DNA from 3 places in the Desulfobotulus sp. genome. Region 1 is predicted to be linked to each of the others. Evidence: predicted binding sites of a transcription regulator. Region 1 holds the regulator's gene; each other region holds the start of a gene.
What was found. Region 1 encodes sigma-54, which starts transcription at its own class of promoters, with help from an activator protein. Its sites were predicted from a motif close to TNTGGCACANTTTCTGCTNT; they were not measured.
Positions count from the first base shown of each region.

Region 2: a site for sigma-54 is predicted at 1,831-1,850, ahead of glnD ([protein-PII] uridylyltransferase). Genes of this name have one in related genera too.
Region 3: a site for sigma-54 is predicted at 1,871-1,890, ahead of flgB (flagellar basal body rod protein FlgB). Genes of this name have one in related genera too.

Region 1 covers NZ_JAVETM010000031.1:12,496-15,772, reverse strand. Annotated here, with positions in the region: gene RBR60_RS11695 (PTS sugar transporter subunit IIA) at 1-421, opposite strand, end outside; gene hpf (ribosome hibernation-promoting factor, HPF/YfiA family) at 504-1,064, opposite strand; gene rpoN (RNA polymerase factor sigma-54) at 1,081-2,511, opposite strand; gene lptB (LPS export ABC transporter ATP-binding protein) at 2,513-3,235, opposite strand; gene RBR60_RS11675 (LptA/OstA family protein) at 3,256-3,277, opposite strand, start outside.
Region 2 covers NZ_JAVETM010000017.1:57,100-60,376, forward strand. Annotated here, with positions in the region: gene glnD ([protein-PII] uridylyltransferase) at 1-1,802, opposite strand, end outside; gene RBR60_RS08430 (hypothetical protein) at 2,135-2,590, shown strand; gene gdhA (NADP-specific glutamate dehydrogenase) at 2,689-3,277, opposite strand, start outside.
Region 3 covers NZ_JAVETM010000020.1:23,573-26,849, reverse strand. Annotated here, with positions in the region: gene RBR60_RS09080 (tetratricopeptide repeat protein) at 1-380, shown strand, start outside; gene RBR60_RS09075 (sigma-54 dependent transcriptional regulator) at 462-1,817, shown strand; gene flgB (flagellar basal body rod protein FlgB) at 1,999-2,406, shown strand; gene flgC (flagellar basal body rod protein FlgC) at 2,406-2,906, shown strand; gene fliE (flagellar hook-basal body complex protein FliE) at 2,984-3,277, shown strand, end outside.

The DNA.
Region 1 (3,277 bases):
CTCTCTCAGGGCTTGCGGCCTTACGCAGTTCCTCCTTCAGGGAGGCATTCCGCAGAAGCCTTGATATCCGGGCAAGAACCTGAAGGTGCAGCCCGGTTTCGGTGAGGGGAGTCAGGATCACAAAAAAAAGGTGGACAGGTTTGTTGTCAAGGGAGTCAAAGGAAACGCCCCTGCGGCTTTTGCCGAAGGCAAGGGCCAGGTGAGGGAGAGTTTCTAGCTTACCATGGGGAATGGCGATGCCATCCCCGATGCCCGTGCTGCCGAGACGCTCCCTTTCCAGAAGTACGCGCATCAGCTCCTCTTTCGGCAGATTCTTTTGCCGGGCAAGGGGGGCGACAAGTTCTTCCAGCGCAGCCATTTTGTCGCGGGCCTGAAGATCGGTGATGATGGTCTCATGGGTCAGAACATCCAGAAGCTTCATGGATCAACCTTGTGAAAGGGCCCAGGGCCCTGACCGTATGCGGCCAGAGCCCTTTGCAGGGCCTGTGGTCCTTTGTGTTGGATCAGGCGGATGGCTGGATCAGGCCGAGATCCCCGTCTTTTCGTCGGTACAGAACATGGACCTGATCGGTTCTGGCGTCGGTGTAGACGATAAAGTCCTTGTCTGAGAGGGCAAGCTGCATGGCCGCCTCTTCCGCATCCATGGGTTTGAAATGCATGGATTCCACAACAAACTGAGGCTTTTCAGGAAAATCCTGGGCCTCGGTTTCCGCATTCTGGGAAATTTCTTCAGCCATTGCCGCTTCGGCACCCTTGATGCCTGCTTTGGATACGGGACGGTTTTCCCGGACCTTTTCCTTGGTTCTGCGGATCTGCTTTTTGAGCTTATCCACCACAAGGTCCAGGGCTGAATACATGTTTTCCGTTTCTTCCGTGGCCTGGAAGCTGAGACGGTCACAGGTGACGCGCACTTCTACGATATGGCGGATCTTTTCCACAGACAGGACAACCTGGGCTTCGGCCGGGCTGTCAAACTGTTTGTCCAGCCTGGAGAGTTTGTTGGCGGCGTAGTCCTTCAGTGCTTCGGAGGGTTCGATGTTCTTGAAGGTCACGGATGTCTTCATGGGCCCTACCTCCTCATCAGTATTGTCTGCGTTTGCTGGACGGAAGAATTTTAAGGATTTCCCTGTACTTGGCAATGGTCCTTCGGGCAATGCGGATGTTTTGCTCCTCCTCGAAAATGGTGGCGATTTTCAGATCGCTGTAGGGGTTCTGGGGATCCTCGCTTTCCACAAGTTGCTTGATTTTTTCAAGTACACTCACCGAGGCCATGGCCTCGCCTTCCACCCGGCTGATGGAGCTGTTGAAAAAGTATTTCAGCTCAAAAAGCCCCTGGGGCGTATAGGCATACTTGTTGGTGGTCACCCGGCTGATGGTGGATTCGTGCATCTGGATGTCCTGGGCCACGTCCCGCAGCACCATGGGTTTTAAGTAGGCCACACCCTTTTCAAAGAAATCCCGCTGAAAGCGTACAATACTTTCCATAACATTGTAGATGGTTTTTTGTCTCTGCTGGATGCTTTTGATGAGCCAGGAGGCGGAACGCATTTTTTCCTGAAGATAATCCTTGGTTTCCCCTGAGATTTTTTCTCCGGTGCGCATGGCTTTTTTGTAATAGGGGTTGATGTGCAGCCTGGGCATACCATCGTCATTGAGGGTGATGATGAAATCATCATTGTGCTTGTATACATAAATATCCGGTGTGATATACACCGGCGCTTCATTGTGGAATTCCCGGCCGGGTTTGGGCTCCAGAGAGCGGATGACGCCTACGGCGGCGATGATGGTCTCAAGGGGTTCTTTGAGGCTTTTGGCAATGGCCTTGAAGTTTTTGTTTTCAAGGTGCTTGAGATGGTGGGCGATGATTTTTTCCACGATGTCTGCCTCAAGGCCCAGGCGCCGAATCTGGAGAAGCAGGCATTCCTTGAGATTCCGTGCGCCCACGCCCGCAGGGTCAAAGGACTGCACCTGTCTGAGTGCTTCTTCTGCGGCGCTCTCCGGATATCCGCTTACCTGGCTGATTTCATCCAGTGTGGCGTCAAGGTACCCATCGGTGTTGATGTTGCCGATGATCAGGCTGGCCAGGGTCTGGATTTCCGGATCCACATCTGCCATGGACAACTGCCAGAGCAGGTGGTCGTGGAGGCTTTCCTTTTCTGAGACAAAGTTTTCATAGCGGGGTGCTTCCCTTTCCTCGGATTCAAAGTGCACCCTGCCTGCGCTGCTGTACTCGTCGAGGTAGGCCTCCCAGTCCGTTTCCGGGCTGACCTTTTCACTGATTTCCACTTCCTGCAGCATTTCTTCCGAGGAAACGGCCTCAGCCATATCCGGGGTTTCCCCCTCCGGTGCGTCCACGCGTTCTTCCAGGGCGGGATTTTGTTCCAGCTCCTGTTGTATGGCATCCACGAGTTCAAGGCGGGACAATTGCAACAGCTTGATAGCCTGCTGCAGTTGAGGCGTCATGACAAGTTGCTGGGTAAGCTTGAGTTGTTGTCGGAGTTCTATGGCCATTTTATAACCGGAATCCGTCTCCTAAATAGGTTTTTCGGGCAATGGGACTTGCGGCGATGTCCGCAGGGGATCCCGAATCCACAACCCTGCCGGAATGCAGTATGTAGGCCATATCGCATACGCCGAGGGTCTCCCGAACATTATGGTCTGAAATCAGAACGCCGATGCCCCGCTGGCTGAGATAGGCGATGATGTTCTGAATATCGCTGACAGCCAGAGGATCCACCCCCGCAAAGGGCTCATCCAGGAGGATGAAGGAAGGATCCGTGGACAGCACCCGCGCAATTTCAAGTCGCCTGCGTTCCCCGCCGGAAAGAACCGTGGCCTTCTGGTCTCCCAGATGGCGGATGCCCAGTTCTTCCAGAAGGGCTTCGGCTTTTTGCCTCTGTTCCGTTCTGCCCATATCCAGGTTTTCAAGGATGATGAGGAGATTGTCCCGGACGGAAAGCTTTCTGAATATGGAGGCTTCCTGAGGCAGGTAGCCGATGCCGTAGCGAGCCCGCATATACATGGGATAGTCTGTCAGGTCTTTATCGTCAAGGAAAACCCTGCCCCCGTCCGGTCGGATGAGGCCTACGGCCATATAAAAAGTGGTGGTTTTTCCGGCCCCGTTGGGTCCGAGGAGCCCGATGACCTGCTGGCTTTCCACCCTCAGGGAAACGCCGTCCACCACCTTTCTGTCTCCGTAGCGTTTTTCCAGTTGTTCCACGTGCAAAACGGGCATGGGGTTTTCTCCAAAAAAAATCAGAAGGGTAGGGGCAGAGGT
Region 2 (3,277 bases), on a different contig from region 1:
CTGGTGAGAAGGCTGGCCGTCCACTCGTTCCAGGCCTTGGGGCCTGTGGACACGGAATCCGCCACCGTGAGGAGAAAGAGCATGCGCAGGCGTTCCGGATCCCGGATCTTCATGGCGCAGGCGATGACGGTTTCTTCGTCATTGATGTCCCGGCGTGTGGCGGCCTTGATGAGGAAAAGATGTTCCTGAACAAGAAAGACCACCGTATCCACATAGTCCGAGCGCAGACCCAGGCGGCCGAGAATCTCCCGGGTTCGTTCGGCTCCGGCGCTGCTGTGGTCGTTGCTGACTACACCTTTGCCGATGTCATGGAGGAGAGATCCCCAGAGCAGAAGACGCTTGTTTTTGATCTCAAGGAAAGTCTCGTGGTAGAGGGCTCCATGGGTGAGGGAAATCTGGTCAGGGTTTAAGGCGAAACCCGCTGTGGTCTGCACGGTGCGTAAGGAGTGCTTGGCCACGGGATACAGATGGTACTTGTTGTACTGGATGCGGCTGATGATGGAGGCAAACTCCGGGATCAGCCGGGTGAGAAGGCCTGTGGCCTGCATCTCGTTCAGAGGATGGTAATCAAAGGGAGGGGTGGCCATGATTTTTTCAAACATTTTCACCACATCCCTGCGGGCCCGGAGGGAGGCATCCAGAAGGTAGCCCATCTCCCGGACAATGCGTTTGGCCTCTGCGGAAAGGGGCAGGCGTTTGGCTCCGCTTTCCTGGAAGATGGCCACAAGCAGCTCCGGTGTTTTCAGAACGGTCTTGATATCATCAAAACCCAACATGCCTTTATGTACAAGGAGTCCGGGGATTTTTGTATTTTTGTGGTACCTGCGCTTGAGCCCCAGCTTCTGTTCGTGCCCCACCTCATCCAAGAGCATGAGCAGATGCTGCTTGATGAAGTCCATTTCCATGTGAAGGGCACCGAGGAAGCGTTCCACCGCGGTCATTCCGTCCTCTGCGGCAAAGCCCAGGGTTTCGGCAAGACGCATCTGATGCTCAAAGTAAAGCTGATCGCACTTTCTGCCCGTGATGTGGTGCAGGTGGTTGCGCACCTTCCAGATAAAGGCCAGGGCGTTTTTCAGGTGATGGAATTCTTCCCAGGAAAGGTAGCCGTTGTATTCGAGGTCTCTGGGTTCTTTCAGATGAAATTTTACCCGGCCCAGCCAGAGCATGGTGTGGTAATCCCTTAATCCCCCCTGCCCCAGCTTGAGGTTGGGCTCCAGCAGATGGGTGGAATCCCCGAACTGCTCATGGCGTTTGCGGTTGCCCTCCACCAGCCATCCCATGATCTTTTTGGGGTGGGAGGCCACAAAGCGGGCCCGCAGCCTTTCCATGAGCGCCATGAACAGGGGCGACATGCCGCAGATGAAGCGGGCGTCCAGAATGGCCGTGAGCACTTCCAGATCCTGGGAGGCAAGGTGCAGGCATTCATCAATGGAGCGGGTGGCGTGTCCCACTTCAAGGCCGATGTCCCAGAGGGGGTAGACCACCTCCTGGATGAGGGCTTCGGCGGCCTCGGGCACCTCGTTTTCAAAGAGAAAGAGAATATCCACATCGGAATGGATGCACTGCTCCATGCGGCCGTATCCGCCCAGGGCAATGATGGCGTAGGGGTTGCGGTCAATGCCCATGCGGGGTCCCACATCACTGCGGGTGAAACTCTCCCAGAAATAGGCGTCAATGAGGGCGGCGTGGCGGACGAGGAAATCATCGGCCTGACCCTCCAGGTATTCCCGGATCAGCGCCTTGCGCTTTTCCTGTAACACCCGGACTGCGGAAGAATTTTTGGGGGACTCGGTCTTTGTCATGGTCGCATCGCCTTTCTGGCATAAGCTAATAGCAAAGCATGTGCCACAGGATATTTGAAGGCATAATGTATTGAAATTGTATGGATAGTCAAAAACATGGGTTGCGGAATCTTCTGGGGAAAGAATTCAAAAATGTAAGAACGCAGGGCGCAGGGAGTGACATTTTTGTATTTTGAAAAACCAAGCCCTTAAAAAACCTGAAGGACCCGCTTGACCTCTCATGATTCGGGGTATAAGGCAAGCCCCAAAAAGGCATAAAACGTCCAGACCCGGCAGGAGGGCCCGCCTGTTTTATCCGCCGCTTTCCCGAAAACCCAAGGCCGAGGTATTCCATGGAACCCCTTTCCCCTTTCATGCAAACCCAGATTCCGCGTCTCCTGAAGCGTTTCTGTCTTGTCTGCCACGCAGAAGACTGCTGCATGCACTACGCCCTGAAACGGCGTGAGGACGGCGAAGAAATTTCAAAGGAGCTGACCCTTTCCCTGAACGCCTTTTCCCATGAGATCCATGTCAGCAAATTTTATCCGGAACTCTACAGAGAAACCCGCTGCCGGTATCTTTCCGCAGCCTGTCTCTTTCTCATGACCCAGCATTTCGGACATTATTATGGGCTGGACGAGAGCTGGGGGTTGTATCTGGACGCCGAGCCCTCGGTGTTTGAGGAGTTTTACGCAAAACTTCAGGACTTTGATTTTCATACCGAGCAGTCGGTAAAGGTGGGTACCCTGGCCGTGCGTGGCCATTATGTTCCCTTTGAGATTGAAACGGAAACGGTTCAGCTGGTCTGAGGTACAAATTCGTCACCTTGCAGAAAAGGGCGGTCTTCCCGCAAGAGGGAAAACCGCCCTTTTGATTTCATGCAGGCGTTTTATATCCGTTTTTCGGATCAGATCACACCCTGGGCAATCATGGCTTTGGCTACTTTGATGAAGCCTGCGATGTTGGCGCCCTTCACATAGTTGCCTTCATCGCCGAACTGCTTGGCCGCATCCCAGGCATTGTCATGGATGCTCTTCATGATGCCCTTGAGCTTGGCATCCACTTCCTCACGGCTCCAGGAAAGACGCATGGAGTTCTGGGTCATTTCCAGACCGGAGGTGGCAACACCACCGGCATTGGCCGCCTTGCCGGGGCCATAGAGCACCTTGTTGGCCAGGAACACGTCCACGGCTTCCGGTGTGCTGGGCATGTTGGCCCCTTCGGCCACCACCTTGCAGCCGTTTTTCACCAGAATGGCAGCTTCTTCTCCGGAAATTTCGTTCTGGGTGGCGGAGGGGAAGGCGCAGTCCACGGGAACACTCCAGGGACGCTCGCCGGGGGTGAAGGTGGCCTTGGGGTATTTCTTGAGGTATTCCTGAATGCGGCCCCGCTTCACGTTCTTCAGTTCCATGACAAAGGCCAGCTTTTCGGAATCAATGCCGTCGGCATCGTAGATGAAGCCGTTGGAATCGGAGAAGGTCACGGGCTTGGCACCC
Region 3 (3,277 bases), on a different contig from region 1:
TTCTGCGCGACAGCCAGGAACGGGGCAAAGAAGCAGTGATTCTGGAACGCAGTCTTGCTTTTTTGGATGGAGAAGGCCAAGATTCCCGAGAACTGCGTTTTGCCCTCCTGCGTTCCCTGGGTGAAGCCCAGGTCGCCCAGGGCCTCCTGGCTGCGGCTGCGGTTTCCTACGCCAAGGCGGAAGGCCTCATGGGCATACCGGCCTCAGACAGAAACGCCGTGCGTTTCCGCCATGCAGAAACCCTGGAAGCCTTGGGCAAGGGCGGGGAAGCCCAGGATCTGTACCGCCTTCTTGTGGAAGACGGAGATCCTCTCTGGGGGGCTCTGGCGCAGGAACGTCTCACGGCCATACGCATAGAGGGCCAGCTCCGGGAGTCCTGATCTCCGGAGCGCTTGGGAATTCTTTTTTTTAAGGGCTCAGGATTTTCTCACAAGCCCCTTTCAATAAGACAGGGTTTTTCCATGACAAGCACACCACAGAGCGTGATTTTTGCTTCCGATCCGGGAATCCGGGCCACCCTGACCCGCATGCTGGAAGAATGGAACTGTACCATACGGCCCGGACAGACAGAGGCCGAAGCCCTGCAACTCATCCGCTCCCTGCCGCCACGCCTGGTGGTGGGCGTCTGGAAAGAGGGGGAAGACCCCCTGCCTTTTTTAACCCAGACGGCAGGCAACCGCATTCCTGTGCTGGTAATTTCCGGGAGTGTGGATGTAAATCTTGCTGTGGCCTGTATCCGGGCCGGGGCCCTGGATTTTATGCTGCTTCCCCTGGAAGAAGCCCGTATCCGCAGACTTTTTGCCCAGATTTTCGGAGAAAGACCCGAAGCACCGGGGGCTTGCGCCATTGTCAGCCAGGACCCCGGCATGCAGCGTCTCATGGATCTGACCCTGAGGGTGGCGGCCAGCCGGGCCCCGGTTTTCATCCAGGGAGAATCCGGAACGGGCAAGGAACTTTTTGCACGCATGATCCATGAAAACAGCCCCCGCAAACAGGGACCTTTTGTGGCCATCAACTGTGCAGCACTTCCCGAAAACCTTCTGGAGAGTGAACTTTTCGGCCATGAAAAGGGCGCTTTTACCGGCGCAGCCTTCCGCAAAGAAGGCAAATTTGAAATGGCCCATGGCGGCACTCTGCTTCTCGATGAGGTCACGGAAATGCCCGTACACCTCCAGGCGAAACTTCTGCGTGTCTTGCAGGAAGGCGCTGTGGACAGGGTGGGCGGCAACCGTCCTGTACGGGTGGATGTGCGCATTGTGGCAACCACCAACCGGGACCTGCGCGTGGCCATGGAAGAAGGGGAGTTCCGCGAGGATCTTTACCATCGCCTGAACACCATTCCCCTGCGTATCCCCCCCCTGCGGGATCGACGGGGGGACATCCCTCTTCTGGCAAGGTTTTTTATCCAAAAATACAATGCCGAAGATGGCCGGGGTGTCAAAGGTCTGACACAAAGCGCCCTGGACCGTCTGACATCCGGCACCTTCACCGGCAATGTCCGGGAACTGGAAAACGTCATCCGCCGCGCTGTTCTGCTCTGCGATGGGGTGGAAATCCGTCCGGAAGACCTGCTTCTGGAAGATAACCCACGGCCTTCCGCAGCATCGGAGGCGGAACAGACCAGCGACTGGATTCTGCCGGAAACCTTTTTAGATGTTCCCCTCAAAGAGGTGGAGCGGCAGATGATTTTCCATACCCTGAAGCGTTTTGATGGTAACCGCACCCATGCGGCCCAGCTTCTGGGCATCAGCGTGCGCACCCTGCGCAACAAGCTCAACGAGTACAGAGATCAGTCCGACCTCTCCTTTGAAGCCTGACCCTCCTTTTTTCCCTCTCCGATCCACCCCGACCTCCCTTTTTCCGGCATGGGTCTTGCATATTTTTTGCCCAGATCCCCCTGGTGTCCGGGCTGTGCAAAGGCCGCTGGGAAGCACGCCCGACCCCAGTCCTGAAGAAAGCCAAAGAACCAGGGTGGACCATCCCGGAGAGGAGAGAACCATGAGCAACCACCGTTTATTTGATACCACCTATAATATGATGGGAAAGGGCCTGGATGTTTCCAGTTTCCGGCACAGCCTCATTTCCGCCAACGTGGCCAATGTGGACACCATCCACTACAAGCCCAGGGATCTGGATTTCAACCGCACCCTGCAAAAAGCCATGGAAGATCCGCCTCCCAGACGGGTGGCCATGACCCATCCCAGGCATCTTGACAGAGATCCGCCTCCGGATCCCATCCGCGCCTCCATTTATGACAATGCAGACGCCTACCATCTGGATTCTGTGGACATTGACGAGCAGATGGCCAATCTTGTGGAAAACAACATGCAGTACAGGACCACCGCAGACATGATGATACGGAAAATGACCATTCTGCGCCACGCCATAGCCGAAGGAGGTAGCTGATGGTAGATCTTCTGAAGTCCTTTAAAATCAGTGGAACGGCCCTGGCCGCCCACCGCATGAAAATGAACGTCATTGCCCAGAACCTGGCCAACGTGGATACCACCCGCACGGAAGAGGGGGGTCCCTACCGCAGAAAGATGGTGGTGTACGAGGCAAGAACACCCGAGGAAATTCCCCTTGGTCTGCAAAAGGCCGAAGCCAGAGAAAAATACGATGACTTAGGTTTTCATGAGATGTTCGAAAGGGAACGGGAACGGGACGGAGATCAGCGGGGTGTGAAGGTCACGGATGTGGTGCAGTCCCAGGAGGATTTTCGTCTGGTGTACAATCCCAGCCACCCGGATGCGGATCCTGTCACCGGATATGTGGCCATGCCCAATGTGGATCATCTCACGGAAATGGCGGATATGCTGGTGGCGCGGCGGGCCTATGAGGCCAGCATCACAGCCATGAACAACACCAAGGCCATGATGATGAAAGCGCTTGAAATCGGCAAATAAGCCTTTTTAAAAAAAGCCCGGCGGAGCATACCCGCCTCCGGTTTCAGCCTGAAACCCTGCAATAAAGGAGAAAAGCCATGGATTCCCTGCGTGCCCCCTTTTTTCCCCTGCCCACCCCCGGATCGGGTCAGGCAAAGGTCCAAACTGCCACCCCGGAATTTTCCGGCAGAAGTTTTGCTGATCGGCTGAACGGAGCGGTCCGGGAGGTCAATACCCTTCAGAAAACATCTGACCTTGCGGCGGAAAAGGTCATGCTCGGAGAACTGGACCTGCATGAGGGCATGATGGCCCTGCAGGAAGCCGACCTTTCCATGCGCCTTCTGGTGCAGGTGCGGTCCAAGGCTCTGGAAGCTTATAAGGAAATCATGCAC